DNA from 4 places in the Halobacillus sp. Cin3 genome. Region 1 is predicted to be linked to each of the others. Evidence: riboswitches for the same ligand, from Rfam matches in the RefSeq annotation. Region 1 holds a riboswitch; each other region holds the start of a gene.
The links. Region 1 has a riboswitch for S-adenosylmethionine ahead of msrA (peptide-methionine (S)-S-oxide reductase MsrA). Riboswitches for the same ligand answer to the same signal wherever they lie in the genome.
Positions count from the first base shown of each region.

Region 2: linked by a shared signal. The riboswitch ahead of metK (methionine adenosyltransferase) and the one ahead of msrA (peptide-methionine (S)-S-oxide reductase MsrA) in region 1 are both predicted to bind S-adenosylmethionine.
Region 3: linked by a shared signal. The riboswitch ahead of QMA39_RS12145 (O-acetylhomoserine aminocarboxypropyltransferase/cysteine synthase family protein) and the one ahead of msrA (peptide-methionine (S)-S-oxide reductase MsrA) in region 1 are both predicted to bind S-adenosylmethionine.
Region 4: linked by a shared signal. The riboswitch ahead of QMA39_RS18020 (methionine biosynthesis PLP-dependent protein) and the one ahead of msrA (peptide-methionine (S)-S-oxide reductase MsrA) in region 1 are both predicted to bind S-adenosylmethionine.

Region 1 covers NZ_CAMZMV010000004.1:389,777-397,602, reverse strand. The annotation lists gene argS (arginine--tRNA ligase) at 1-687, shown strand, start outside; gene QMA39_RS15065 (hypothetical protein) at 763-993, shown strand; gene QMA39_RS15060 (ribonuclease H-like YkuK family protein) at 1,350-1,883, shown strand; gene QMA39_RS15055 (DUF4190 domain-containing protein) at 1,919-2,173, shown strand; gene QMA39_RS15050 (peroxiredoxin-like family protein) at 2,213-2,866, opposite strand; gene eutH (ethanolamine utilization protein EutH) at 2,892-4,007, opposite strand; gene msrA (peptide-methionine (S)-S-oxide reductase MsrA) at 4,501-4,974, opposite strand; SAM riboswitch class I at 5,097-5,217, opposite strand; gene QMA39_RS15035 (AIM24 family protein) at 5,357-6,049, opposite strand; gene QMA39_RS15030 (DinB family protein) at 6,236-6,718, shown strand; gene QMA39_RS15025 (Na+/H+ antiporter NhaC family protein) at 6,937-7,826, opposite strand, start outside.
Region 2 covers NZ_CAMZMV010000002.1:7,195-15,020, reverse strand. The annotation lists gene menB (1,4-dihydroxy-2-naphthoyl-CoA synthase) at 1-657, shown strand, start outside; gene QMA39_RS08160 (o-succinylbenzoate--CoA ligase) at 735-2,192, shown strand; gene menC (o-succinylbenzoate synthase) at 2,189-3,292, shown strand; gene QMA39_RS08150 (hypothetical protein) at 3,347-3,658, shown strand; gene ytkD (RNA deprotection pyrophosphohydrolase) at 3,837-4,301, shown strand; gene pckA (phosphoenolpyruvate carboxykinase (ATP)) at 4,344-5,936, opposite strand; SAM riboswitch class I at 6,187-6,293, shown strand; gene metK (methionine adenosyltransferase) at 6,523-7,719, shown strand.
Region 3 covers NZ_CAMZMV010000003.1:288,983-296,808, reverse strand. The annotation lists gene QMA39_RS12160 (hypothetical protein) at 1-77, opposite strand, end outside; gene QMA39_RS12155 (NAD(P)/FAD-dependent oxidoreductase) at 119-1,336, opposite strand; gene QMA39_RS12150 (DUF2188 domain-containing protein) at 1,457-1,654, opposite strand; SAM riboswitch class I at 1,798-1,906, shown strand; gene QMA39_RS12145 (O-acetylhomoserine aminocarboxypropyltransferase/cysteine synthase family protein) at 2,017-3,717, shown strand; gene QMA39_RS12140 (homoserine O-acetyltransferase) at 3,741-4,796, shown strand; gene QMA39_RS12135 (polysaccharide deacetylase family protein) at 4,849-6,204, opposite strand; gene kynA (tryptophan 2,3-dioxygenase) at 6,299-7,135, opposite strand; gene QMA39_RS12125 (DUF4166 domain-containing protein) at 7,150-7,794, opposite strand.
Region 4 covers NZ_CAMZMV010000008.1:29,360-37,185, forward strand. The annotation lists gene glsA (glutaminase A) at 1-345, shown strand, start outside; gene QMA39_RS18015 (DUF4385 domain-containing protein) at 335-781, shown strand; SAM riboswitch class I at 888-998, shown strand; gene QMA39_RS18020 (methionine biosynthesis PLP-dependent protein) at 1,103-2,218, shown strand; gene metC (cystathionine beta-lyase) at 2,215-3,396, shown strand; gene QMA39_RS18030 (bifunctional homocysteine S-methyltransferase/methylenetetrahydrofolate reductase) at 3,393-5,252, shown strand; gene metH (methionine synthase) at 5,233-7,826, shown strand, end outside.

The DNA.
Region 1 (7,826 bases):
GAACAATCGCTCCACTTTCAGCAGATGAAGCTTGTATTGAAAAAGGCGGGATTTGAGTGGGCAGACCGATTGGAGCATGTCTCGTTCGGGATGATTCTGCAGGATGGAAAAAAGATGTCTACGAGAAAAGGGAAGACGATTTTGTTGGAAGAAGCCCTGGAGGAAGCCGTAGCCCAGGCGCTCCTGAATATGAAAGAGAAAAATCCGAACCTCACGAACCCTGAAGAAACAGCGCGCCAGGTCGGAGTTGGAGCCGTGATTTTTCACGATTTAAAGCAGGATCGACGTCATGACATTGAATTTTCTCTCGAGGATATGCTTACCTTTGAAGGAAATACCGGTCCTTATCTGCAGTACACCCATGCCCGTGCATGCTCGCTTTTACGTAAAGGCAGCTTTTCGGCAGAAACTCCGCAGCCGGCTGGTGACGACCCTGAAGCCTGGCCTTTAGTGAAAGCGGTCCGTGCATTTCCGGAAATGACTCAAACGGCCTGCTCGACCAATGATCCGTCTAAAATTGCCCGTTACCTGCTGGACCTTGCCCGAACGTTCAATCACTATTATGCCAAATCAAAAATTCTCGGCTCCCCTTCCCAACAGGAACGCCTGACGCTCGTTTATGCATTTACCGTCGTGCTGAAGGAAGGGCTGCGTCTGCTTGGAATGGCTGCACCAGAACATATGTAAATCAGGAACATTTCCAACATCCGCCCGCTTTCTATTATAATGAAGGTAAGACTTTAATCAGGGGGCGGATGTTCAATGTATCCTTTGTACTATGCCATCATCATTGTTTTGTCGATTACCGCTTTGGTCGGTACGGTTGTCATTGCCAAAAACATGGACAAGTCAGAAAACCAGCTGAGCCCGGAAGAGGATCTGCAGCACTTGAAATCCGATAATAAAGACCAAGGCAGCATTCCTTTACTTTCCACGATCTACGCGATCACTTTTGTAATCACTATTATTCTTATCTGGATTTTTATTTTCTAGGGCCTGTTCCACTCACCATCAGGTCCTTTTTCCAGTGCCATGCTTTTCCTAACCCCCGTTATCCACTGCCTACGCTTTTTCCCCATAGGAAATGATATGGCCCCAAGCTTTGCAGTCCTTGTATTCCCCTTCCTCTGCGCATTGACTATTTTTTACATAATTTGCGTAGAATGCACACATACTCTATTTAAAAACATGTTATCTTTCAAGCAGGTCTATGAATATCCTAATAACAGAATGGTCACAGCTGCTTGGATGGAGAACGGTTTCACGGCAGGACAATCAGGGATTACCCAAGGAGGAAAAAGGGAATACACTTATCCCCCACACTCCACTGCCTAGAAATAAAAAAGGAGATGGCAAATGTGCACCAGCCCGATTTGTTTCAAAACCTCACGCATAAAAAAATGGGATTTCCAGAAGTGTTCTCACATATTTTAACATTTATGAAACGGGAGCCTGTCGGGAATTACCGTTTGATGGTAGGAACAGATTCACAAGTTCACCCATCCCGCACGCTGTTTATTACCGGAGTTGTCATTCAACGGGTAGGAAAAGGAGCCTGGGCCTGTTATCGCAAAGAAGTCATCCCCAGGGAAATGACTACCCTGCATGAGCGGATTTCCTATGAAACGTCTTTAACAGAGCGGGTCGCCTTCCTTTTTACAGAAGAACGAAAAAATGAGTTGATTGATATCGTCCTTCCTCACATCTACAAAGGTGCGACATTTACAATGGAAGGACACATTGATATAGGTTCCGGTGATCGGAACCGGACAAGAGTCTATGTAAATGAAATGGTGGCGAGGATTGAATCCCTTGGTATGGAACCAAAAATCAAGCCGGACTCGATTGCCGCCAGCAGCTATGCGAACCGATATACCAAATAACCTCCCTAAGGTTGTTTGAAGGAGAGGAGCATTTTATGTATCAAAAGGCTGTGACATCCCTCGTTCTGGGCATCATGTCCATCTTCCTTCCTCTAGCCGGATTAATTACAGGCATCATCGGCATCGTGATGGCCAATGCCTTCTTACGCAGCGAAGAGGAGGAAAAAGAAAGCGGCCGTCACTTTGCGACAGCAGGAAAAATCTGTTCCATCATTGGCATCTGCATCCAGGTCAGTGTCCTGCTGATGCTGGCAGCCGGCTTCTACCTTTTCGGATTTTTCCACTCATAAAAAACGCCCTCCACATACATGGAGGACGTCTTTTTGGACTTATGCGTTTACTTTTTTCAGCTCTTGGAGAACTTCAGAAGGTTCCGCACGGTCTTTATAGTCAGATTTTGTATATTCGTATACAACCGTACCATCTGTATCAATGATGTAGGTAGCGGATACTGGAAGCGTCCAGGAATCGTCTCCATTATGCTTGTCTACATTCAATCCTTTATCCTTATACACATCTACAAGATAATCCGGAAGCTCATAAACAAGGTTGAACTGCTGAGCAACTTTGTTTCCAACATCACTCAATACGTGATAATCCAGGTCGTTTTTCTCCTGAGTAGTCATGGATTGATCCGGCGTCTGCGGGCTGATGGCAATCAGCTGAGCTCCTTCATTGTGGATATCATCCATGATTTCCTGATACGCACGCAGCTCCATGTTGCAGTAAGGGCACCAGCCGCCGCGGTAGAAAGTTACGATAGCAGGACCCTGCTTCAGCTGTTCGGACAGCTGAACCTGACCGCCTTTGGCATCTGGAAGGATGAAGTCCGGGGCTTTTTCTCCTTTGGAAAGACCGTTCCCCTCTTCAGAGGCTTCCAATTCATTAATGGCGTCGCTCATTTTGTCCTGAACTTCCTGGGAAGCATTCTGTTTGAATTTCTCGATGTATTGGTCAAATTGTCTGCGCATATCTGTCGTCATTTGAAAAACTCCTTTATGATCAATTTCACTCTTCATTATACGAAGAATCCTCTTCTTCATAAAATGAAACGTCTTGTCTCGTTAGAATTAGGGCTAAACTCACAGCAAGAATACCTGCACTTAATTTGCCCACGATCACCGGAAGTATCATATCCGGCTGGACGCCGGCCACAAACGCGAAGTGGCTTCCGAATACAAATGCCCCGCTGACTGCAAAGGCCGCATTGACCGTCTTCCCTCTATCGTCCATGTCCTTCATGACGGCAAGCATCGGCAAATGATGGGCAAGCGATGCGATGAACCCTGTCATCGATACTGCATTCATCCCGAGACGTCTTCCCGCACGGGTGAGCACTTTTTCGCCGTGCCTGCTGATAAACGCCACCAGCGGATAAGCCCCTGCAAGTGTGACAGTAATTTTACCGACGATGAGGATCCCTTCCGATAAGGGAGCCATGCCGGGGAGAACTGTTATGCCTGTTAACGTTTCAATAATGATAAGAGCAAGCCCTGAAATAATAATGATTTCGACCGCTTTGCCGAAGTAGGAAAACAGACGTATGGTCAAGGCTGTGAAGAGCCAGAGACCGGCGGCGATAAAAAGGGATAGAACCATGGCCGGAAGCAGATTTCTAAGCATCCACCCCGTTTCATAGCCGGCTGTCCACCCGCCGATGAAACAGCCGATCGGAATCGTCACCATTCCTGCGAGAATTCCCTTCGCGAAAAAAGGATGATCCTTTTTCGCTACAACGGTCAAGGCAACTGGAATGGTAAACACAAGCGTAGGGCCCATCATCGTCCCAAGCAGAGCCCACGAAAAAACAGCCGCTTCTTTGTCTGCCGCGAGCGATTCCGCCAAAGGATAAGCCCCCATGTCAATGGCAAGCAGCATAGAAGCAAACATAGAAGGATCCGCTCCAACAGCCTGGAACAAGGGAGTGACGACCGGCGCGAGCCATCTGGACAGCACCGGGGCGAGAGAGATGATCCCCACCATAGACAAGGCCAGTGGACCCATCATCATAAAGGCTTCATAAAACCGCCATCCTAAGGCAAGGCGGTGATTCAATATGTAGTAATCAAGAGCTCCAAGAACCATAAAGGCGCACATAACTATAAGAATGATGTCATTCAACACAGGCTCCCCTCCTCTCTCCATCTCCTTCATTCTAGTGAACTTTCTCCCATAAAAAAAGCCTGTGTTAACCAGTTAGAGTTGTCCATTTGTCGTGTAAAGGGTCACATTCCGCTTATCTGTGGATGAATGCCGCGGGCATCACCACCGAACGCTTCTCGTGTACGCAGGTTCGCAGATTCAAAAGAACGGCATGGGCTGCGCTATGGCCGCTTGCGTGGAAAAAAAGGGGAAGGAACAGTCGCTGATGACGGCTGGCTGCAGGAATATGAAAAAGACTCTCCTCCATCCAGCAAGGATGATCTGGGTGAAGGAGAGTCTTTTTCGATGTTAAAGAACGCCCAAGGAGCGGGGCCCCTTCCACTCCTGCGGAAAGCACGGGCGCTCGTCCGCGGAAAGGGAAGGGGCTTTCGCTCCTGGCGGTAAAAAAGAAAAAAAGCTTGTAAAGAAACAGAGGTTTCTCTACAAGCTGATCCCCTCAGTGAGGGACTTTTCATCAGCCGATGGAGCAGGCCGCAGAGCCATGTTTTTGAATGTATTTCTGGTGATGCTCTTCCGCTTCAAAGAAGGAAGAAGCCTCTTCCACTTGTGTAGCGATCGGACGCTTAAAGACGCCCTTGGCACTCCATTCACTGATTTTCTCTTCTGCAATGTACTTCTGGCTTGCATCTGTATAGAAGATCACTGAACGGTATTGATGTCCTACATCAATACCCTGACGGTTTACCTGTGTCGGGTCATGGGCTTCAAAAAAGATATTGACCAGTTTTGCATACGTAATCACAGCAGGGTTGTATTCGATGCGGACGGCTTCCGCATGACCGGTATCCCCCTGCTTCACTTCTTCATAGGAAGGATTTTCGAGATGTCCTCCGATATAACCAACGATTGTGCCCGTTACCCCTTCGAATTTCTCAAAAAATGCTTCTACTCCCCAAAAACACCCTGCGCCGAAAATTGCTGTTGCCATATCTACATCTTCCCTTTCCTTTAACGCAACTTCTATCGAGAGCCATGACGGGCATGCTGATATGCAAAAAACCCCTTTTCTTATCCACATAAGAAAAGGGGTTCGTATCAATCCGTACGATCCTCTCATCTCTTAGGATGGTATTCATCCTACAGGAATTGGCACCGTTCTCGTCAATCCGTGGATTGATTCGATGGTTGCCGGGCATCAAAGGGCCAGTCCCTCCGCCTCTCTGGATAAGAAGTTTCCGTTATTTATTTAATGTTGATTATCATCATACTACGTTTCAGTAACGAAGTAAAGGATGAATGATGATTCTTTTTGTATCATCATTGTATTCACACTTTAGCATGACTATGCCAGTCCACGCAAAAGAAAAGACTTACTGGCTGCCTGTTGTATCTATTTCTTCATACGGCTGGACGATGACAAAACCTTCTCCTTCGAACTGCATTTGGATAGATTCCCCGCTCCCCCGTCCAATAAACGTTTTGAAGCTCACATCCGTCTTGAAATTCGGCTCCAAATGTCCGGACCAGGCCACGGTTGCATGCGGGTCTGTAATGACCGGCTCTCCGGGGCGTACGAGCAGTGTCAGTGGTTCGTAATGGGAGGTGATAGCCACACGCCCGCTGCCATTCAAGGTCACGTTAAACAGACCGCCGGAAACCATCCCGGCCACTTTTTTCATCAGCTTGATATCCCAGTCGATGCTCGGCTCAAAGGCGAGAAGATCGTTACCGTTGACTGTGATGGTTTCATTATCCAAGTCAAAAATCGTAATCTTTTTCCCCTGATCAGCGAGGTACAAACGCCCGCGCCCTGTCGCTTTCATCAGTGAACTGCCCTCTCCCGTCAACGCTTTCTTGAACATTTTTCCTACGCCGTGCTCCAGAATCCCTTCCCTCTCAAACTTGATATCCCCATTATAGGAAATCATGGCCCCGGATTTCGCCCAGACCTGATCCAACAGGTTCACCTCGAGAATACGCGGGGTTTCCAGCTCGAAATAATCATTTTCTGAATCATCCTGTTTCGTGGCCCTGATAAACTCTTCAATCGAATAATCTGACATGACAGATTCCTCCTTATATGTAGGTTATAGTTCTATACCACACCAAGGGGTGGGTTAGACCATTCATGAAACCTTTGTCTATGGTTTTACGTTTACGAAAGAGGAAAGGTTTCATCACCACCTGCCAGGGGAATGGTCATTTTATTTGATCTATGCAAACAACCTAAGGACGAGGAGGACCTGTTTATGTATGGTCTTGATGAGAAAAGAAAACAGCTGCTGGAGTATGCTCATTCCATCTCTGACGAAAAGGCAGCACGAAAGCCCGGGGAAGGAAAATGGTCGGTCCTGGAAATTCTGGAGCACCTGTACCTGATGGAACAACTTGTCGTCTACCAGATCAAGCAGGCAATAAAGCAGGGAGATATCCAGCAGACTTCCGAAAAACCGATCCACCGGACGACGGAAAGGCATTACAAGGTGGAAGCCCCTGAGTCCGTCCGGCCTGAAGGTACGTTCCAAACGATTGCAGAAGCCGAGGATGGATTGAAAAAAACAAGGGAAGCCACGTTATTCCTCATCCATAACAAAGATGAAGAAACATTGAAGAACCGCGTGTTTCCACACCCCGCTTTCGGAGACATGGACTTGACCCAGTGGATTGAATTCATTGGCTGGCACGAACTCCGCCACCTTGATCAAATGAAAGAAACAGTGGAAGCTTTATAAACCTGAAAAAAAAGACAGAGAAGTAAATCTCTGAGCTTTCAGTTGCAAGAAATCCTGTTTTTTATCGTGCGTCCAGGAACGCAGACCACTCCCTTTCGGCGGATAAGTGGAACGTGACCAAGCAAACAACGTACAGGTCTACTGGATGACAAGTCCTTGTCTACAGTTAAAAAGCGCAGAGACGAATCTCTGCGCTTTTTCTATCTTTGGTTTTCCTATTATTTTTCAGGTTTCATTTCTTCGCCGTTTTTTCCGGTGTAACGGAGACCCCATCCCGTCCATGCTGCAATCAGCATAACAATCAGCAGGAGCCATCCTTGGAAGACATAAGGGAATACTTCACCAGGGGAAACGACTGGTAGGAAGTCATACTTGTCTGCCGCTCCCTGAACCGTGGCCCAGGCAAGCAGGACACCACCACTCCAAGGGAAAATATAACCTAAGGAAGAGGTCACTGTATCTAGGAAGTTGGCCCGCCGGTATGGATGGATATTCAATTCCTTCCCGATTTTCCTCACAAACGGAGCCGCTGCAATTTCAGCTGCTGTGTTGATTGTGATGAAGACATTCAAGAAAGCCACGATACCAAAAATGGCCAGTTCAGCTCTGCGGACTACACCATTGATGATGCGGAGGAAGAAGTTCTTAATCACTTCCATCGTCCCCCCTACTTCAAGCATGTAAGCCGCCGCAAGAATGAACAAGATTAAAATAGCCATATTGAAATATCCGCTGATTCCATCAATAAGGGCCCCTTCAATAACAGGGTCCCCCGCTTCATTAAAATGAATATACAGCACTTCCTTTAAGGATAGGCCACTCAAATATATGAAAACAACAGATGCAAGGATCCCCCATGATAAGGAGGTCAGAAGATGCTGGCCTCTCAGCGCCAGTACAAGAACGAGTACAAATGGCACCAGCATCAACAGACCGTTGGGAGACACCTGGCTCTGCAGGTCATTGACTACCTGCTGGCTCCCTTGTTCCCCACCGCCGCCGAAAACAGTGAAAAGAATCATTGCCGGAATAGCAGCCGCCATGGAGTATTTAAAACGGGAACGGACCACTCCAGGTACATCCGCTTCCTGTGTCGTTGCAGAAACGA
Region 2 (7,826 bases), on a different contig from region 1:
TCCAGAATCGGTGTGATTGTTCTTGCAGGAGCCGGTGATGATGCGTTCTGTGCCGGAGGTGACCAGAAAGTACGTGGGCACGGTGGATATGTCGGCAACGACCAGATTCCACGCTTGAACGTCCTGGACCTACAACGTTTGATCCGTGTTATTCCTAAACCGGTCGTAGCTATGGTTTCCGGTTATGCTATTGGTGGGGGTCACGTCCTACATATTGTCTGTGACCTGACGATTGCTGCTGATAATGCGATCTTCGGCCAGACAGGACCGAAAGTCGGAAGCTTTGACGCCGGTTATGGCTCTGGTCTTCTTGCGCGTATCGTCGGCCATAAGAAAGCTCGGGAAATCTGGTACCTGTGCCGTCAATATAGTGCAAAAGAAGCGGAGGACATGGGCCTTGTCAACACGGTTGTTCCTTTGGAGGAGCTTGAAGCAGAAACGGTTCAATGGTGTCGTGAAATGCTGGATAAGTCCCCGACAGCCCTGCGTTTCTTGAAGGCTTCCTTCAACGCAGATACAGATGGTCTTGCAGGTCTGCAGCAAATGGGTGGAGATGCAACACTTCTTTACTACACAACAGATGAAGCAAAAGAAGGCCGCGACGCCTTTAAGGAAAAGAGAAAACCTGATTTCGATCAGTTCCCTCGTTTCCCTTAATAACTGGACATCATAAGTGAAGGGGCATTCCAAAGAAGGGAATGCCCCTTTTCCAATGAAGGAAAGGAGAGAACAATATGGGGGAAAAGATTCCTCACTGGCTGGATAAACAAGCCTTTTTAAATCCGGAAAAAACAGCACTGGAAACACCAGAAGGACACGTTTGGACATTTTCTGAGCTTCAGGAAAGAAGCCGGCAGATGGCTTATGATTTAAAACGTATGGGAGTGGAGGAAGGTGATCATATTGCTTTTCTTTCAGGAAACGATATTCATTTTCCTGTGTTCATCCATGCGGTCAGCTATATAGGAGCTGTTGTCGTTTTACTGAATACAAGGCTGACAGCGCCTGAAATCTCCTATCAGCTTCAGGATGCCGATGTCTCCCGATTGTTTTTCGCAGCCTCCTTAACAGAGAAAGCATACCAAGCTGTGGAAGGTACAGGGGTGAAGGCTGTGGAATGCATAAATGAACCTTCCGTGAGCAGAGAGGAAGGGGGATTGAAGAAAGAGATTGATTTTGATGCTCCCTATACGATGATGTACACATCCGGAACGACAGGAAATCCAAAGGCCGTGATTCACACCTACGGCAACCATTGGTATAGTGCAGCTGCTTCCGCTCTTAACCTTGGTTTGACGCCTGATGATAAGTGGCTCATCTGTCTGCCGCTTTTTCACGTCGGCGGTTTCTCTGTATTGATCAAGAGTGTGGTTTACGGAATGTCCGTGTACCTTATGGATAAATTCGATCAAGAGCAGGTCCATGAAGCTGTGATGGATAAGCATGTGACCCATGCGTCTGTCGTTACGGTGATGCTCCAGCATCTTGTCAAACGGGCGGGTTCATCCGGTTATCCGGATACGTTCCGCTGCATGCTGCTCGGGGGCGGTCCCGTTCCGAACGTGCTGTTAAAGAACTGCTCTCAAAAGGGAATCCCTGTTTTCCAGACCTATGGGATGACGGAAACCTCCTCACAAATTGCAACATTGAGCCCTGCTTCCGCTTTTGATAAGGCGGGATCGGCAGGAAAAGCATTGAGCCTTGCTCAGCTGTGGATCGACACTCCTGTCCCAGGGGAGATTGGAGAAATCATTGTCCAAGGGCCTATGGTGTCGAAAGGATATTATAACCGTCCGGCACGGCAGGAACCTTATATTCATACCGGAGATCTTGGGTATCAGGATGAGGACGGTTTTTTATACGTCGTCGACCGTGTGAAGGATATGATTATATCCGGTGGGGAAAATGTCTATCCTGCTGAAATAGAAAGCGTGCTTTCAGAAATCCCCGGTGTTAAAGAGGCTGGAGTTACGGGGCGTCCGGACGATCGATGGGGTGAAGTGCCGGCAGCTTTTCTTGTGGCGGAGAACGAGACGATCAGGAATGAGGACATCTACCGTTATATTGGTGATAGGCTGGCGAAATACAAGCAGCCGGCTGATATTTACTGGGTTCAGGAACTGCCACGAAACGCCTCCAACAAATTACTGAGAAGGAAATTGTTTTCCCTGACAGAGGGCGGTGACCAATGAATATCGAGAGAATCATCCTCAAAAAGATTGAGCTGAAGATGAAACATCCCTTTCGTACGAAAAGGGGGAGTCTAACGGCACGTCCACTTATTATCGTTGAAGCTCACGATCGCTCAGGCTTGACCGGATACGGAGAAGTGACGGCATTTCCAGAGCCTTTTTATACGTATGAAACGACAGACACGGCATGGCATATCCTCAAGGATTTTCTTATCCCTCTATTGGCGGAAAACCCGCTTTCCCACCCCGGGCAGTTTCAGGAAATCGCAGCTTCCGCGCAGGGACACCCGATGGCCAAAGCAGGATTGGAAGGCGCTGTCTGGGATCTGTATGCCAAACAGAAGGAAACAAGCCTTTCCTCTTTGATCGGAGGAACGAGAAAGATGGTACAGGCGGGAGCTGTCCTCAGCCTGAGTGACCACCTTGAAGAGGATATTGCTGAACTGCAGATGGAGGGCTTTGAAAGGTATAAGCTTAAAATCATCAAAGGGAAGGAACAGGAGATGATTGAATCGGTCCGGGCTGCTTCTCCGGATCTGCCCATCATGATCGACGGGAACGGGCAGTACGATGAAACGGATATGGAGAACTTGACCGCTTTGGATCGTTATGGCCTGCTGATGATTGAGCAGCCGTTCCGTTCCGGCGATTTTCACCTGCACCAGCAGCTTCAGAAACGAATGCAGACATCGATCTGCCTGGATGAATCGGTGACCTCTTATCAAGATGCTGTACAGGCGGTTGGATTGGGCAGCTGCCGGATCATCAATGTGAAAATCAGTCGTGTAGGAGGATTGGGGGCCGCCAAAGAAATCCATGATTTCTGTGCTGCATCGGGAGTGCCGGTGTGGTGCGGAGGTATGGTGGAATCGGGGATATCCAAAGCTCATAACCTTGCCCTCGCCTCGCTGCCTAATTTCACCATACCGGGAGACTTGTCCGGGTCGACACGTTATTTTGAAGCTGATATTGTAAAGCCTCCGTTGAAGGTGCAGAAAGGCGCCTTACCTGTGCCTCAAGGTCATGGGATCGGCGTAGAAGTCGATGAGGAAAAGCTGGCAGAGGTGACGCAGCAGTCTTCCACCCATACCCTTTCCTAAATGGATTCATAACCTTCGCCTTCATGGTTCACACTAAGGGAAAGGAGGGTGAAGATGGGACGAGATCCGTATTACATTAACATCGGTACGCGGGAGATTTCGATAAATCATGATGCCAACAATGATGATTTTATTATCTACGCCACCCCTGAAGAAGTGACGGCTCTGCGTGAAGTGTTTGATGAGATTGCTCATGCAGACGTCCGGTCCTTTTACAGGGCTCATATTCCATTTATGCCTTACCATCAGGATCAGGATAACGATGATACCGATGCCGATATGCATAAGGCTTTCCAACAGATCTATGATCTGGGTGATGAAATGACGAAGAAGCATATTGAGGAAATGGGCGTATTGAAAAGTTGAGAGAAGGGCCGCTTCCCCTTTTGAAGCGGTTCTTTCCTACATAATAGGGGGATTTTGTGTCGGTACGGACCGGAAATCCTATAAGTGGAGAGGGACTGGTTTGTATTTGCGGCTGCTTATGGTACGATTTAAACAGGAAAGTGAACGTATAACAAGGATTAAAGGCAGTTGAAGAGACATGAAAACTTTTTATGATTTTTATCAAAATCCTGTCCGGTTATCCTTCGAGGATCACCCTTTTTCTGAAGAGCCAAAACATGTGTGGATCATCTGCCGCTTTCGTGATCAGTGGCTGTTAACCCGGCACAAAGACAGAGGGCTCGAATTCCCTGGTGGGAAAGTAGAAGAAGGGGAGACGGCGGAACAGGCAGCAGTAAGAGAAGTGAAAGAAGAAACAGGAGCCGATATTGATGATCTGACTTATCTTGGGCAGTATCATGTCGATGGAAAAGGCGGAACTGTCATCAAGAATGTCTATTTTGCTACAATATCTGAGCTGGCTGATCAGGATCATTATTTTGAAACGCATGGCCCTGTTCTTTTCCGGCACCTGCCGGGAAACTTGAAAAATAACGACCGGTTCAGCTTCATGATGAAGGATGAGGTTCTTCCGGAATGTTTAAAGCGGCTGGAACACCGCTGAACAGAAAAAATCCGCCGTTGGATAACGGCGGATTTTTTGTATTTAGTTTGTGTGGTGGGTCGGGCCGGCCTGCTTGATTTTATCACTGGCGTATGTGAACTTTTTGAAGTTGGCATGAAACTTCTCGGCAAGTTCCTTGGCACTCTCATCATAAGCGGCCGGATTGTTCCACGTTTTTCTCGGAAATAAGACTTCGTCCGGTACTCCCGGGCAGTGGGTCGGGATGTGAAGCCCGAACACAGGGTCTTTATAAGTTTCGGCAGAACTCAGTTCACCTTCCAGAGCTGCATGGATCATGGAACGTGTGTAACTCAGTTTGATACGCTCGCCTTCTCCGTAGGCTCCCCCTGACCAGCCTGTATTGACAAGGAAGACGTCCGTATTGAACTGGTCTATTTTCTCTCCGAGCATCTCTGCATATGCTGATGGAGCAAGCGGAAGGAAAGGGGAACCGAAGCAGGCGGAGAAAGTAGCTTCCGGCTTGGTAATCCCTCTCTCTGTGCCAGCCAGTTTACTCGTATAGCCGCTTAGAAAATGGTACATTGCCTGTTCTTTTGTTAAACGGCTGATCGGTGGGAGGACTCCCGTGGCATCGGCTGTCAAGAAAATGATGGCATTTGGATGGCCGGCAATACTTGGCTGCACTGTATTATCAATGTGATCCAGTGGGTAGGCAGCCCGTGTATTTTCCGTCAGGCTCGTATCGTCATAATCCGGTGCGTGTGAATCCGGCTGAAGGACGACGTTTTCCAAAACGGATCCAAAATGAATGGCATCATAGATCTGCGGTTCTTTTTCTTTGGACAGGTTGATGCACTTGGCATAGCATCCTCCTTCAATGTTAAAGACACCGTAGGGGGACCAGGCGTGCTCATCGTCCCCGATCAGGCGGCGCTGAGGATCAGCGGACAGAGTCGTTTTTCCTGTGCCTGACAGACCGAAGAACAGAGCAACGTCGCCTTCTTTGCCGATGTTGGCCGAACAGTGCATCGGAAGGACGTTCTTTTCCGGAAGCAGGTAGTTCATGACGGAGAAGATGGACTTCTTGATTTCCCCTGCGTATTCTGTTCCTCCGATGAGGACAACGCGGTGTTTAAACGAAACCATTATGAACGCTTCGGAATTCGTGCCATCCACGTCAGGATCTGCTTTGAAGGTTGGAGCAGATATGACAGTGAACTCTGTGTCATGCTCCTCCAATTCGGATGCCTCCGGCCGGATGAACATTTGGCGGGCGAATAAATTGTGCCAGGCGAATTCTGTAAGTACCTGCATAGGAAGGCGGTAGCGCTCATCCGCTCCTGCAAATCCTTTAAAGACGAATAACTCCCTGCGGTCTTTCAAATAATCGAGCACTTTATGGTATAATTTCACAAACGTATCATCGTCAATAGGCTGGTTCACAGCACCCCATTCAACTTTATCTTCGGTTACGTCGTCGCGGACAATGAATTTGTCCTTTGGTGAGCGTCCCGTATAGGTACCGGTCGTAGCCTGAACAGCCCCTTTTTCCGTGAGTGTACCTTCATTGCGGTATAAGATCTTTTCCACTAAATGTGGAACAGATAATTGGTGGTGGACATGGTCCTGGGAAAGTAGAAGATTAAGTTCTGACAGTTGGTTTATTGTACTCATATGCATCGTCCCGCCTTTGCAGTTTAATAATGTGAGATTAGTATAACACATTTATTTTAATCGTCCATACTATTCAGTGGATTGTGGGAAAGTTTTCAATTCTGCCCTATTTCATGGCTGTTATTATCCTATGATGGTTTTATCAGAACGTTTATCCAGGATGAATTTGGATGGAAAGGGTTTTTCGAAACCCGATGAATCTAATTGACATTAAACACGCTTTTCGATACGATAGCTGAGAACGGAAACTCTCTTATCCAGAGTTGGTGGAGGGACAGGCCCTTTGAAACCCAGCAACCGTCCTCAGGGACATGGTGCTAACCTGAAGCAAGGAGTCAGCTCCTTGGACGATAAGAGCGAAAGGAAGCAGCCCCTTTCCTCGGTATAGGAAGGGTTTTTTCTTTTTATATGAAGGAAATGTCCATGACCAGGCCTTGCCGCCTGTTTATTATTTCTGACTGAGAACGTGCACGAAAACGTTTTCGGATCCAGGGTGACACTCATGAAATGAACTTATGTTTTTCTACACATACTGGTAAAGAGTTCCGTCTAATACTTTGTACTTACAGAAGGAGGAGTTTTTAGAATGCCAGCGAACCGCCGGTTATTCACATCAGAATCCGTGACAGAAGGTCATCCGGACAAAATCTGTGACGCTATTTCTGATGCTATTTTAGATGAAATTTTAAAAAACGACCCGAATGCAAGGGTGGCATGTGAGACAACAGTAACTACGGGACTTGTCCTGGTTTCCGGTGAAATCAGTACGAATACCTATGTTGATATTCCATCAATCGTGCGCCAGACGATTAAAGATATTGGATATACACGAGCAAAATACGGCTTTGATGCAGATACATGTGCCGTTTTGACGGCTATTGATGAGCAGTCCCCGGATATTGCGGGTGGGGTGGATGTTGCGCTTGAATCCCGTGAAGGGAAAATGAGCGATGATGAAATAGAAGCCATCGGTGCTGGTGACCAGGGATTGATGTTCGGGTTTGCCAACAATGAAACACCTGAACTGATGCCGCTGCCTATTTCTCTTGCCCACAAACTCTCCAAGCGTCTTTCTGATGTCCGCAAAGACGGAACACTCGATTATCTTCGTCCTGATGGCAAGACGCAGGTAACGATTGAATATGATGAAAATGATCATCCGGTCCGCGTGGATACGATTGTTATTTCGACTCAGCACGCTGAAGAGGTCACGCTCGAACAGATCCAGAAGGATTTGAAAGAGCAGGTGATCGGGCCGGTTGTACCGGAAGGCTATATTGATGATGAAACCAAATACTTTATCAATCCGACCGGGCGTTTTGTAATCGGCGGTCCTCAAGGGGATGCCGGTTTAACAGGACGTAAGATCATCGTAGATACGTACGGTGGATATGCGCGTCACGGTGGTGGTGCCTTCAGTGGGAAGGATGCGACCAAAGTGGACCGTTCCGCTGCATACGCAGCTCGTTATGTTGCGAAAAACATCGTAGCCGCAGGTCTTGCGGATACGGTGGAAGTCCAGCTCGCCTATGCGATCGGGGTGGCTCAGCCGGTTTCCATTTCCATCAATACCAGCGGGTCCGGCAAAGTGTCGGAAGAAAAGCTGGTGGACGCTGTGCGTGACTTGTTTGATCTCCGTCCTGCTGGAATCATTAAAATGCTCGATCTTCGTAAGCCTATTTACCGTGATACGTCTGCCTACGGCCACTTTGGCCGGACAGATGTTGAGTTTCCATGGGAACGTACGGATAAAGCGGAAGAGCTCAGTGGTCGTTTTCAATAAAAAAAAGCTGTTTCCTTGTTGGAGGAAGCAGCTTTTTCTATTTTCACGAGTGTACAAAAGGTAGAGTACGTATTGGTCTTTCAATCTACGATACGGCCATCCCTTGT
Region 3 (7,826 bases), on a different contig from region 1:
CTTTTTTCGTCCTGCATCACTTTATCTGTATAAATTTCCTGCAGCTTTTCGAAAGCTGATGTTTTCGACCATTCCATCTTCTCATCACCTCTCTTAACCATTTCGCCTTCAAAGGAAGTTAATCCTTCCTGAAACCGAAGGAGGAAGCTTCCCCTTCCACCGATTGATAAAAAAGAGGGAAATCTTTGGTGTCTTCTTTCAAATGCCGTCCCATATGAGGCATCAGCTTATTCCACGCCATAGGATTGGCCGCGATGGTTTGAAACAATGCCATTTCGTTGTCTGTCCACTTCCGGAGCGATTGGATATAATCCAATGTCAGCTGAAATCCCGGCAGCAGCTGCTCATCCCTTCGACTCTGAAAACGATCCAGGGACGTTTCCCAATCCACCCCTTCATCCATCTGCTGAAAAGCATCGGCCAGCAGGAAGGACTGCAGAAACGCATCATTGATTCCAAGCCCCGTACTTGGATCTTTGCTGTGACCAGCATCTCCAAGGAGGACCCAGCCCTCTCCATAAGCATTCCTGAAAAAGTTCGGCATTCCGGGGGTTCCGATAATCTTTCCCTGTAGAACTGCCCCCTCCATCCTCTTCTTCATTCCGTAAAATTGATTAAACGTTTGTTCAAATGTTTCCTGTGGCGCTTTCATCATGTCTGCAAACTCCCCAGGGTGTATTTCAATACCGAGACAGTTCCGGTTTTCCTCCATTGGAAAAACAAAGCCGATTCGTCCTTCATGCAGGAAAATCTCCGTTACAGGTTCGCTTAACGGCTCCACGCCTGTGTAATAGCCGTATAACACAGGACGGAGTGGCTTCGTTTCCCGGTACTTCTCTGCTCCCGTCCAGGCAGCGATGTTCGAGTGCTTTCCATCTGCTCCGGCCACCCACGCGGCATAGGCCTCCCACGTTTTCCCTTCCGTTTCAAGGTGAAGTCCGGTAACGCGCCCATCCTCCCTGATCAAACCTCTTGCTGACGTACGCGGCATGAAGGTAACGGAATTCAACCCCTCGGCCTGCTCGATCAGAAGCGGGTCGAGCACATCACGTTTAGGTATAATCGTATAATCCGCTCTCGGTCCTTCCATAAAGCTTTGGCCGATATACGTCCGCATCCGACTCACTTTCCTCAAACCAGTCTCTTCCAGTTTATGAAGGATGCCCAGCTCCTCAAGGAAGCGGGTATGGGACATAAAGTGAGTGGATAGTGTGTCACTTGGAAACGCGGCTTTATCGATCAACAGAACACGCTTCCCCATTTTCCCGAGCAGGACAGCCAGACTCGCCCCAGCTGCCCTGGCTCCTGTAATGATCACGTCATATGTATGATTCATTCCGGTCCTTCCTTTCTTTCTCAACCTGTGTCCCATCATAATCGGTTTCACGTAAAAAAACTACTGCCACAGGAAAACAAGCATAGGAAGCCATAAAAAAATCCCCTGGGCGGGGATTTTTTAAAAGGTACGCTCTTCTTCAACTTCGTGATTCTGGTCAAGGATGTACAAGCGGCTCGGTTTGTTCTGCTTCGCGATTTCTTCAGCTTTTTCTACAGCTGTATCACGCTCATCAAATAAATCTGTCGGAGCTACGTCCTCAATCTTTACGAACCAGCCGGTTACATCTTTATTTGGTACTACACTATATTCCTTCATGAAAACATCTCCTTCAACATAGACTTAATTATCCATTCCCGCCCTAATATAGATTTAAACACCCTTGTTTCAAGCTGAGAATTGACAAGAGAGCAGGACCCCTTTATAATTTCAAACAAGTCAGATAAATTAAATATTGAAAACTCTTATCGAGAGCGGCAGAGGGACTAGGCCCTGAGACGCCCGGCAACCTTCAAGGAAAACTTGAAAAGGTGCTACATCCTACAGATCAGATGATCTGAAAGATAAGGGGAGGTAAACATACATAAAAAACCCTCTTCTTACTTACAGAAGAGGGTTTTTCTTATTCCCTCTACACCGAGGATCAGGATGTCCTGGAAATCATAAGGAGGAATGAACCAATGACCTATTCAAATCATGTGTATGGTGATGAAACACAGCTGCTTCACGGTGGACAGGAAGCTGATCCAGCAACAGGCTCGCGTGCCGTTCCCATCTATCAGACGACTTCATATGTTTTTAATGATACCGATCATGCCCAGAACCTATTTGCCCTGGCCGAACCGGGGAACATCTATTCCAGAATCACAAACCCGACAGTCGATGTATTTGAGCAGCGTGTTGCCCTTCTGGAAGACGGTGCTGCCGCTGTAGCTACAGCTTCCGGGATGGCGGCAATTACGATGGCCGTCCTGAACGTTGCCGGTGCCGGGGATACCATCGTCACCTCTTCCAACTTGTACGGAGGTACGTATAACTTATTCGTGCACACTCTTCCCCGCTATGGTGTGAACGTTGTTTTCGTAGATGGGAACGATCCTAATGCCTTCGAGGAAGCTATTACGCCTGAAACGAAAGCGATTTTCGCTGAAACCATCGGTAATCCAAGCCTGAATGTACTGGACTTTGAAGCGGTGGCGGATATTGCCCACGCTCATCACATTCCATTGATTGTCGACAACACCTTCGCCACCCCTTATGTATGCAAGCCGATCACCTGGGGGGCAGATATCGTCGTCCACTCCGCAACGAAGTGGATCGGGGGCCATGGTACAGCTATCGGCGGTATTGTCGTAGACAGCGGCCGGTTCGACTGGAACCACGAAAAATTCCCGGGTTTTACAGAGCCTGATGAAAGCTACAACGGCATCCGCTTCGGTATTGATGCTGGACCTGCCGGCTATGCGGTTAAGCTCCGTGTTCAGCTTTTGAGAGATATCGGTGCCTGCCTGAGCCCGCAGAACGCGTTCCTGCTCCTGCAGGGACTCGAAACGCTCCACCTGAGAATCGAAAAGCATGCAGAGCAGGCATATGAAATTGCTGCCTACCTGCAGAACCATGAAGGCGTGGATTGGGTGAATTATCCCGGGCTGCCGGATCACCCCACTTATGACCTTGCCGGGAAGTATTTGAAAGGCGGAGCCGGATCCATGGTTGTCTTCGGTATCAAAGGCGGACGTGAAGCCGGTCGTAAATTGATTGACCATTCCACCCTCTGGTCCCATGTGGCCAATGTCGGGGATGCGAAATCATTGATCATCCATCCGGCCTCCACCACCCACCAGCAGTTGAATGAGGAAAACTTGAAAAAGTCCGGTGTATCCGAAGAACTTGTCCGCTTGTCGGTTGGTCTGGAATCTGTGGATGATCTTATACGGGACTTGGACCAAGCCATAGAAAAGGCCAATGGATACAGCCGTCCTTATAAGGAACAGCCTCATCCAGCGGAGACCGTTCTCCGTTCCTCCCTCGACCGGTCCAATGGAAACATCCGCAGGAAAACGATCGGCATCATTCCTGACCAGCCGGGAGGCCTGCAGGAGGAAGCCTCCAAACTGGAGCGGTTCGGTTTTGAGGTGACTACTTTTTCAAAGGCTGAAGACATGCTGGAACTGAACGATCCAGCTTTCGATATTCTTTATTTTGAAACCCTTGGAGAAAACCAGACGGATCTGGCCCAGTCAGCGAATCCATTGGTCATTTGGTCCAAGGCTGCTTCTTCCCTGAAAAATGAACAAATCCTATCCGGAGCCAGTCTTTACGAGACGATCGTTTCAATCCGATCAGGACACAACTTATCTCATACACTCGTCACTGTATAATGGCCAGAAAGGAGAATGAAAGCATGTCTTTAAAAAACCCCGCCAGCCAGACAGCAGCTTTGGAGACGATTGAACTGGGACCCTTCGATTTCGAATCCGGAGGCCGGCTGGAATCTGTTGAGCTGGCTTACGAACGCACCGGCCCCTCTCATGCTCCCGTCATTATCGTCTGCCACGCTTTAACCGGGAACCAGGCAGCTGTGGGTACCCAAGAGCAGCCCGGCTGGTGGGCAGGATTAATCGGTGAGGGGTGTCCAGTCGACACCTCCCTGTTCCAAGTAATTACGTTCAATGTTCTGGGAGGCTGTCATGGGTCTACGGGTCCCGCCAGTATGAATCCTGATACAGGCAGACCATTCCGCCAGCAGTTCCCTAAAGTGACCATCCGGGATATGGTGCGCGCCCAGTATGAGGCCTTAAAAAAGATGGGCATACATCAGGTCAAGGCTGTTGCGGGAGGGTCGCTTGGAGGTATGCAGGCGTATGAATGGGGGCTCCTCTACCCTGACTTTATGGAGAAGCTGCTGATTATGGCTGCGACCCCCTACTTGAGTGATTACGGCATCGCCTTCAATCATATCGGGGCGAAAGCTATCAAAAATGACCCTTTGTTCCAAGACGGGAACTACACGACCAATGAGTCCCTGCAGGGGTTTGAGATTGCGCGCATGACCGGTATGGTGACTTACAGAAGCCCCACTCTTTTTGAAAAGAGGTTTGACCGGTCCAATGGAGGAGACACCTATGAAATTCAATCCTATCTGGATTATCAGGGAGATAAAATCAAAGAACGGTTTGACGCGAACAGCTACCTGTACCTGCTTGATGCAATGAATAACCATGACATCGGGAGGAACCGGGGAGGATGGAAAACGGCCGCCGCTCAGTATAAAGCAGACTTGATCACGTTCAGTTTTGAACACGACCTGCTGTATCCAGAAGAGCTGATTTCCGCTTTTTCATCGGCGGCACCGAAGGCCTTCCACAGGCATATCCCTACGGATTATGGTCATGACGGCTTTCTCGTTGAATTCGAACAATGGGGCCGTTTCATCAAAGATGAGCTGAATGAGGACTAGAAAACATAAAAAAGACGGGTAGACGAACACGATGTCCATCTACCCGTCTTTTTTATGATTGAAGATCACTGACTTTCACAAATTGAAACCCTTGGGAAGTTAACTGTTCCAGCACAAGCTCCACAACTTCAGGGGTCCGGCTCTCTAATTCATGGAGAAGAATTACCGAACCATCCTCTGCCTGTGAAGTGATCTCTTCCGCAATTTCCTCCGGCTCCTGTTCGCTCCACTCCTCAGAATAGAGCGTCCATGGAACCGTATTCCAATCGCCTTTGTAAGCCATTGGAGGCTCCTCGCCAAACGGCAGTCTCAATCCAGCTGTTTCTACTCCAGCAGCCTGCTTGATCACGTCCTGGGCAGCGAGAATCTGCTCATCCACCTCTTCCGGGTTTAACCGGGCGAGGCGGGGGTGATCCCACGTATGATTTCCGATTTCATGACCCTGCTCAGCCACCATCCGGGCCGTTTCCGGGTAATAGGACACCCGTTTTCCAATCATGAAAAACGAGCCTTTGGCGTCATACTTCTCCAGAAGGTCGAGAATATCCACTGTCCATGTTGGATGAGGACCGTCATCAAAAGTGAGAGCAGCTCTCTTTTCTCCGGTTTCCACCCCAAGGTCATCCGTTGAAACAGCCTCCACGGGACCTTCCCGGTCTTGCTTCTGCTCCGAAGAGGATGGTTCCGATACGTCGGAAGCGGATTCCAAAGCTTCTACAAATTCTTTCCGAATGAGATCCTGCCCTTCTTCAAGTTCGACCAGCACATATCCCAACGTGCCGTCCTCCGCCTGAAGATAGACCCTCACCCCTTCTTTGGTAAGGGCCACATCTTCAAATGTCCCCTTGTTCACGTGAAGAGGTAGGCTGTAACGGGTGGAAACTTCTTCTTTCAGTGCTTCTTCTGTCAATGCAGCCAGTTCATCAAGCACTTCCGGGTCATTGTTGAGCAGCTCGTCCAGCTCAAGCCTGCGCCCGTCCTTCTTATCAAAATTCATGACGGTCTGGTTTTGGATAACCTCGTTTCCGCCTACATCCATCGTTTCTATAAAGCGGACCACGAAGAATCGGTGATCCTGATAGAGCATCTCGAAGTCCACGTGAAGCTCATGTGATTCAGAAGCCTCCACGGATTGTTTATTCTGATAGCTGGCCTGTTTAAAGCCGGCCTTCTGTTGATTGACGTAATCGACAATCGTCTGATTCAATTGATTGTTGGTTGTCTGCGGATAGTGGATGGTTATGTGGTATTCATTATGCTCCACAAGTTCCGTCTTCATATCGATATCGTACATTGGTTCTGTTTCATCAGATTGTTTAGAATCATTTTCATTAGCTTTTGCGATAAATGAGCATCCTGATACAACTAAAACGACCAGCAGTGATATATATAAAATAGGTTGTCTCATAATTCTTCCCTCTTTATCTATTAGTCACACAACCTATTGTAACACAAATGTAACAATCATTTAATTAATCAGATATATTCAGTCTATTCTGACATTAAAAGTGGGTGCGGACGTCCCAAAGCTCAGGGAAAAAGCGGTGCTCCAAAACTTTCTTCAAGTAGCCGACCCCTGAAGATCCTCCTGTCCCTTTTTTATGGCCAATGATCCGTTCCACTGTCTTCATATGACGAAAACGCCACTGCTGGAGGCTGTCCTCCAAGTCCACAAGCTTCTCAGCCAGCTGATACAGATGCCAGTACCGATCCACATCTTTGTAGACAATTGCCCAGGCGGCTTCAACCGAAGGGTTCTGCTTATACAAATCGGTATAATCTCTGTTCAGCACCTGTGGATCGAGATCAAATCCTGCTTTGGACAGCTGCTCAAGTGTAACATCATACAAGCTGGGCTTTTTATAGGCCTTTTCCAGTCGATTGTGAAGATCTTTATCTTTCCGGTAAATCTTCAATACGGCATTCGTTTTGTACCCAAGGGCAAACTCAATCATCCGGTACTGGTAGGATTGAAACCCCGAAGCCTGGCCGAGATGATCCCGGAACTCCATGTATTCTGACGGAGTCATCGTCGCCAGTACATCCCATGCATGGATGATCTGCTTCTGAATACTGGAGACTCTGGCAAGCATTTTAAAAGCCGGCTGCATGTCGTCATGTTGAATCGACCGGATGGCTGCCTGAAGTTCGTGCAGCATCAGCTTCATCCATATTTCACTCACCTGATGGATCATAATAAAGAGCATTTCATCATGATGGGAAGAAAGCGGCTTCTGCGCATCAAGCAGCTGGTCTAAACGTAAATATTCTCCATAAGTCATCCGATCGGAAAAATCCGTATGCACGCCTTCACTGCCTTTCGGCGGTTCCTGGGTCAAGAGTGAGACCTCCTTTAGTCAAGTACTCCACGCTGTGGTATATTGCGGAACGTTATCGGAAGGAACTCTGTGTGAACGAGCCCTTCATACATTAAAAGCGTTCCGAGAACAGGATGTTCTGTATGGACGTGCACCCGTGTCGCCCCTTCTTTTTCTTCATAATGTTCATATACGGAAGTCACAGGGCCGGTCATGCCCAGCACCCCTCCCACGTTATTCGTTCTTGACTCCATATACAGTCCGCCCTCTGGAGTAACGTGAAGATCAAATTCTGCCTCCACCAGGCCCGAACGGCCAAGATGATCGACAAGGCACTGTTTTTCTTCATCATATCTCGCAGCAGAATCAAAACCGCGGATGGCATAAGGGAAAAAGAAGCGGCGGATCCAGCTGATGGTTTCTCTACCCTCTTCATCTTCATACACATAATTTTCGAGTGTAAAAGGCACATCTTTTCCACGCTCTCTGAAGAGAAGGTGATCCTTCACTCCCGCACTCATCAATGGCCTTACCAGCGCAGGAGTTCCTCGGATTTCTGTCATTCTGCCCTGTCCAAGGACCATAAGATTCTGCTTACTCGTTAAGCCGTATTTTTTCTGCAGCTCGGGATGAAGGTTATGGAACTGCTCCCCGAGTGCTTTGTGGTAGATGGATTTCATTTGTATGCGGCCTCCTTTAAACTATCCGTTTT
Region 4 (7,826 bases), on a different contig from region 1:
GTCGGCTTGTTCCTTGCTAAAGGCGGCCTCGATCCAGATACGGAAGAAAGCTTGATTCCCGCCCACCACCTAAGAACCGTAAAAGCCATCATGATGACCTCCGGGATGTACAACTCATCCGGCCACTACGCAGTCGAAGCTGGATTCCCATGTAAAAGCGGAGTATCCGGGAGCATCATCGGTACGGTGCCTGGAAGAATGGGAATCGGCGTCGTCGGCCCTGCCATTGATGAAAAGGGAAACAGCACAGCCGGCGGCGCTTTAATCAAAAAATTGTCCAGGGACCTGAAATTGAATATGTTCGGCATAGAAAATACAGAAAGGACGAAGGACCATGCCTTTTGATTACGATTTAGATTTTGATTCCATTGATTTCAGAGAAGAACCCGAAAAATACCGTGTCGGGCGCGGCGAGCAGGGTGTACTTCTTGTCGAACCCTACAAAAGTGAAATTCTCCAGCACTGGCGCTTCAAAACACCTGAAATCGCCAGAGAGTCGTCAGAAAAAATTTACGCTATGTTTGAAGAATACAAGAAAAACGATGATTTTGTCGGCATGGATATGGCCCGTAAATTCCTCCAGATGGGGTATACACGCTCGCGCCGGTACGCCAATTACAAAGGTGGAAAAAAATACGATGACGATGGAGACATCAACGACCGTGACATGGATGAGGAAAAAGCAGAATCAGCCCGGATTTTCGAAGAGAAATGGATCAAAGCCCGCGAGGATGAAGAATACCTTGAGAAAAAACGGACCCACCAAAAGGAATACGGATAAAATAGGACGTTTCGATTAAAATTGAAAAATCTTCCGTATGCATATTGTCAAAACTTTCTGAGTAGTGTAGAGTAGTCATCAACATTTACATGAACTTACAATTATATTCTTATCGAGAGAGGCAGAGGGACTGGCCCTGTGAAGCCTCAGCAACCCCTGGTATCGACCAGAAGGGTGCTAACTCCAGCAAGTTGTTGATCAACTTGAAAGATAAGAAGAAGCCTTGGATATCCAGGACGCCTTCTTCTTAGAGAAGGCGTCCTTTTTCGTCTTCACGCTTCTTCCTCTCTTGATCGGTTCATAAACGAAAGGAGTATTTTTATGTGTCACACGGAAACAAAATTCGTCCAGACAGGAAACCAGCGGAACGAACCGTACGGAGCGATCAATCCACCGGTTTACTTTTCCACCCCTTACCGCCACCCCGGGCTCGGGGAATCTACAGGATTTGATTATACGCGGACGGGCAACCCGACAAGAAAAATCCTTGAAGCATCCATCGCCGATATCGAAGAAGGTGACGCAGGTTTTGCATTCAGTTCAGGAATGTCCGCCATCCAGACCGTCCTCTCCCTATTCCGGGAGGGTGATGAAATTCTCGTATCCGAAGATTTGTACGGGGGAACCTACCGCTTATTTGAACATATGAAGGAGCGTTACCGTCTACAGTTCACCTACCTGGAAAACGAAAAGCTGAATGACCTCCCTTCTTATGTGACCGAACGTACGAAAGCCGTTTACATTGAAACCCCGACAAACCCGCTCATGCACCAAACCGACATCAAGCAGATGGCCGGACTTGCAAAAGAACATGACCTCCTGCTGATTGTCGATAACACCCTTTACACACCGGCCCTTCAACAGCCGTTGAAGGATGGAGCGGACATCGTCATTCACAGCGCGACGAAATATTTGGCTGGACATAACGATGTTCTGGCCGGACTTCTTGTCAGTAAAGGAGCAGGCATCAGCGAAAAGCTCGCTTTTCATCAGAATACATCCGGGGCTGTCCTGTCGCCGTTCGACTCCTGGCTCGTCATGCGCGGCATGAAAACCCTGCCTCTACGGATGAGGCAGCATGAAGGCAACGCCAAAGCCGTCGTTCGATTCCTGGAAGATCATCCATGTGTGAGTGATATTTTCTACCCAGGAAAAGGCGGCATGGTGTCCTTCCGGCTAAAGGAAGAAGATTGGATCGACCCTTTTCTAAGAGGATTGAATTTAATCAGTTTTGCGGAAAGTCTCGGAGGTGTGGAGAGCTTCATCACCTACCCCGCCACCCAGACCCATGCCGATATCCCTGAAGAAGAACGCGTCCGCTACGGCGTGTGCAATAAACTGCTCCGTTTTTCCGTAGGCGTGGAACATATCGATGATCTTTTGACAGATCTTCAATCTACTTTGAGTCAATTACCTAAGGAGGAATCCGTCCAATGAATACCCATTCCCTGCAGACCCGCCTGCTTCACAACGACCAGAAGTTCGATCCGCAGACCGGAGCGGTGAGTGTCCCGATCCAACAGTCCTCAACCTTTCACCAACAGGATTTTGACACACCGGGGGATTACGACTACAGCCGGTCGGGAAACCCGACAAGAACAGCGTTGGAAGAGACGATCGCCGGCCTTGAAAACGGCACGAAAGGCTTTGCTTTCGCCTCCGGAATGGCAGCGATCTCCACAGCATTCATGCTGTTATCCAAAGGGGATCACATCGTTATAACCAAGGACGTATACGGGGGGACTTTCCGAATGATCCACGATGTTCTCCACCGCTTTGGAATCGATCACACCTTTGTTGACATGACCGATCTGCATGAAGTGGCTACAGCCATAAAGCCGAATACGAAGCTGTTATATATTGAAACTCCTTCCAATCCAACACTTGAAATCACTGATATAAGTGCAGTGGCAAAACTCGCCAAAGCGAACAACTGCCTCACCTTTGTCGATAACACCTTTATGACACCAGCCCTGCAGCGTCCGCTCGACCTTGGCGCCGATCTTGTCCTCCATAGTGCAACAAAGTTCATTGCCGGACACAGTGACGTCGTCGCCGGGTTAGCCGTGACCAACAGGAAAGACGTCGCAGAGGCTCTTTCTTTTCTACAGAATTCTTTCGGATCTATTCTGGGCGCACACGATTGCTGGCTCGTGCTCCGCGGCCTGAAGACACTCCACTGCCGAATCACCCAATCATCTCAATCAGCGGCAAAAGTCGCAGAAGCTTTATCCAGTCACCCTCTGGTCGAGCACGTGTACTATCCAGGCTTCCGCTGTCATCCGGGGAATTCCACCCACACGTATCAATCCGACGGGTATGGAGCCGTTCTATCTTTCCGCCTCCGTGACGAGGAGGCTGTCCGTCAATTCACAAAAGCTGTCGAAATTCCGGTGTATGCCGTAAGTCTTGGAGCTGTCGAGTCGATCTTATCGTACCCGGCGCGGATGTCCCATGCCTCCATGCCTAAGGAGGAACGGGCCAAACGCGGCATCACAGACGGACTGCTGCGTTTATCGGTCGGATTGGAAAAACCGGAGGACCTGATCGCTGACTTTTCGCAGGCTTTGAACCAAATCGAACGGACTGCTGAAGACAGGAGGGTGAGTATATGACATTACGTGAAGCCCTCCATAGACAAACACTGGTCGGAGACGGGGCGATGGGGACTCTTCTTTATTCCTACGGGGTCGACCAGTGTTTCGAGGAACTGAACCTTTCGCATCCAGAAGAAGTGAAAAGCGTTCATGACGCTTACGTCCAGGCAGGAGCCGATTTGATTCAAACCAATACGTACGGTGCCAATTACATCAAACTTGGCCGTTACGGCCTCGAGGATCACGTAAAGGAGATCAATACAGCCGCTGTCCAGCTCGCAAGACATGCCGCCGGCGACAAGGCGTATGTACTCGGAACGGTCGGCGGCATCCGGGGGGTTCAGAAACAAGCTGTTTCTCTTGAGGAAATAAAACGAAGCTTCCGGGAACAACTCTACTGTCTTTTGTTTGAACAAGTGGACGGCCTTCTTTTTGAAACCTTCTATGATCTAGAGGAACTCTCCACCATTCTGTCTATCGCCCGGAAGGAAACAGACCTTCCTCTGATTGCCCAGGTATCGATGCATGAACCCGGGGTGCTGCAGGATGGTACACCACTCCCTGACGCGCTCACTCACCTGGAAAAAATCGGAGCGGACGTGACAGGCATCAACTGCCGTCTCGGCCCGTACCATATGATCCAGTCCTTAGAAGAAGTGCCCTTACCCGAAAAAGCTTTTCTATCGGTCTATCCGAATGCCAGTCTGCCGGCCTTTCAGGATGGCAGACTCGTTTATGCGACAGATCCCTCCTACTTTCAAAAAAGCGCCCGGGCGCTTTACGACCAAGGGGCGCGGATCATCGGCGGGTGCTGCGGCACAACACCGGAGCACATTGAAGCCATCGCATCCAAAGTAAAAGGAAAAGCACCGATCAAAGAAAAGATTGTAGTTGTCCGTCAAAAGGCCGAAACAGCCGTCCAATCCACTAAAGATCAACGACCACACCTCCATGAAGCGGCGAAGAAAGGCCGGTCCATCATTGTCGAACTGGATCCCCCGAAAAAGTTGAACATCGATCGTTTTCTTAAAGGGTCCAAAGCGCTTCAGGAAGCTGGTGTTAACTCGATCACCCTTGCGGATAACTCCCTAGCCTCTCCACGAATCAGCAACTCTGTCATGGCTTCGATCATTAAAGAGAAATATGATGTCGATCCACTCGTCCATATCGCCTGCCGGGACCGCAATCTTCTCGGTCTGCAGTCCCACTTGATGGGTCTTCATACACAAGGCATCCGCCAAGTCCTGGCGGTCACCGGTGATCCCACGAAGATCGGGGATTTTCCTGGAGCGACGTCTGTCTATGATTTGTCATCTTTGGATCTCATTCACTATATTAAGCAGATGAACAGAGGCATTTCTTTTTCCGGAAATTCTCTCGGGAACCAAACATCATTCTCAGTCGCTGCAGCCTTTAATCCGAATGTAAGAAATTTGAACCGTGCCGTCGGAAGAATGAAGAAGAAAATCACCGCCGGCGCCGATTACTTTATCAGTCAGCCTGTGTTTAACGAAGAGCAGCTTCTCGAAGTCTATGAAGCGACAAAACAAGTGGAAGCCCCTCTTTACATCGGCATCATGCCGTTGACAAGCGCACGCAATGCTGAATTCCTTCACAATGAAGTGCCCGGCATCACCCTGTCTCCTTCCATACTGGAAAAAATGGAAAAAGCCGGACAGGACCGGAAACAAGCGCAGGCCGAGGGCATCAGCATTGCAAAGTCCCTCATCGATACAGCGGTTGACCTGTTTAACGGCATTTACTTGATCACCCCGTTCCTCCGCTACGAGATGACGGTGGAACTAACGAAGTACATTAAACAGAAAACAAAGGAACAGGAAAGGAAGATGTCCGATGGCATCCACATGGTTTGACGAACAGCTGAAAAAGAGGATTCTCATTTTGGACGGAGCCATGGGGACGATGCTTCAGGAAGCAGGCCTGAGCCCTGAGGATTTTGGCGGCGAGGACTACGACGGATGCAATGAATATTTGAACCTCACCTACCCGGAGTTGATTGATACCATCCACACCCGGTATATGGAAGCGGGAGCGGACATTATCGAAACCAACACGTTTGGTGCCACGAGCCTTGTCCTCGATGAATACAATCTCGGTCACCTGGCGGAGGAAATCAATATCAAAGCAGCACAAATCGCTAAAACGGCTGCAGAACGAATGAGCACAGAAGATCACCCCCGCTTTGTTGCAGGAGCGATGGGGCCGACGACGAAAACCTTATCCGTCACCGGTGGGACGACATTCGAGCAGCTGGCGGACACCTATGAGGAACAGGCACGCGGATTAATGAGGGGAAACGTCGACCTTCTGTTGTTGGAAACGTCCCAGGATATGCTGAATGTCAAAGCGGCCTATCTCGGGATTACACGTGCCGGTCATGCACTCGGAATCGAGCTGCCCCTTATGATTTCCGGTACGATTGAGCCGATGGGAACGACCCTTGCCGGACAAAGCATAGAAGCCTTTTATTTATCGCTGGAACATATGAATCCGGCTGTCGTCGGGTTGAACTGCGCCACAGGGCCGGAGTTTATGCGGGATCACCTGCGCTCTCTTTCGGATCTTGCTGCCACCTCCGTCAGCTGCTACCCCAATGCAGGGCTGCCCGATGAAGAAGGACATTATCATGAAACCCCGGCTTCTCTGGCATCTAAAGTGGCAGGTTTTGCTGAAAAAGGATGGTTGAATATTGTCGGCGGCTGCTGTGGCACGACGCCGGATCACATTCGTGCCATAGCAGAAGCCGTCAAAGCGTACACTCCAAGAACCGCCCCGGAAGACCATGCCCACGCACTATCCGGAATTGAGCCGTTGATTTATGATGATCCCGCTGACCGCCCGATCCTTGTAGGGGAGCGGACGAACGTAATCGGGTCCAGAAAGTTCAAACGATTGATTGCAGAAGAAAAATACGAGGAAGCGTCGGAAATTGCCCGCGCCCAAGTGAAAAAAGGAGCACAGGTCATCGATATCTGTCTCGCCGACCCGGACCGGGAGGAAATCAAGGATATGGAAGCCTTCATGAAGCAGGTCGTCAATAAGGTGAAGGTGCCTCTGGTGATCGACTCCACGGATTATCACGTCATCCGGAAAGCTCTTACCTTTTCCCAGGGGAAAGTGATCATTAACTCCATCAACCTGGAGGATGGTGTAGAGCGCTTCAAAGAGGTGCTTCCCCTAGCTAAGCAGTTCGGAGCGGCACTTGTTGTCGGGACGATTGATGAAACGGGGATGGCCGTTACGGCGGAGCGGAAACTGGAAATCGCCGAACGTTCCTTTGATATTCTCGTAAACGAATACGAGATAAACCCTCGTGATATTATTTTTGACCCGCTCGTCTTCCCCGTCGGTACCGGAGATGCGCAGTATATCGGGTCAGCAGAAGCGACAATTGAAGGCATCCGGTTGATTAAGCAGCACCTTCCTCTCTGTCAGACTGTCCTTGGGGTGAGTAATGTATCGTTCGGGCTTCCTCCAGTCGGCCGGGAAGTGCTGAACGCTGTCTATTTGTATCACTGTACAAAAGCCGGTCTTGATTATGCGATTGTGAATACGGAAAAGCTCGAGCGCTACGCCTCGATCGGTGGGGATGAAATCTCCCTCGCCGATGAACTGCTGTTTCATACCAATGACGCAACACTGGCAGATTTCACAGCTTTTTACCGCGGAAAGAAAAAGGAATCCAAAACGCCGACATCAACGATGAATCTTGAGGAGCGGCTCGCTCATTATGTCGTGGAAGGTACGAAGGAAGGGCTGATACCTGATTTGAACCTCGCCCTCCAACAGTATGACACACCTCTTTCGATTATTAACGGTCCGTTAATGACCGGCATGGCTGAAGTCGGCCGCTTGTTCAATGATAACCAGCTGATTGTCGCTGAGGTTCTGCAGAGTGCCGAAGTCATGAAGGCTTCCGTCGCCTACCTTGAGCCGCATATGGAAAAAGGGGATGCTTCCAATAAAAAAGGCAAGGTTCTGCTTGCGACAGTCAAAGGGGATGTTCATGACATCGGCAAAAACCTGGTCGAAATCATCTTAAGCAACAATGGTTTTGAAGTCGTCGATCTCGGAATCAAAGTGACACCCGTAGAGCTGATTCAGCAGATACAGCAAGAAAAACCGAGCATTGTCGGACTCTCCGGTCTGCTCGTGAAATCTGCCCAGCAGATGGTATTAACCGCTCAGGACTTGAAACAGCAGAACATCCAACTGCCGATTCTTGTCGGCGGCGCTGCCCTGTCACGGAAGTTCACCCATACAAAAATTTCACCAGAATATGGAGGACCTGTCTTATATGCCAAGGATGCCATGGACGGGCTCGCTATTTCCAATCAATTAAGCAGTGAAGATTCCAGGGAACAGTTTCTAAGTGAACAGGCTGAAAAACAGGCAGCTGCAGTCGAGCGAACGAATCGTCCAGCCCC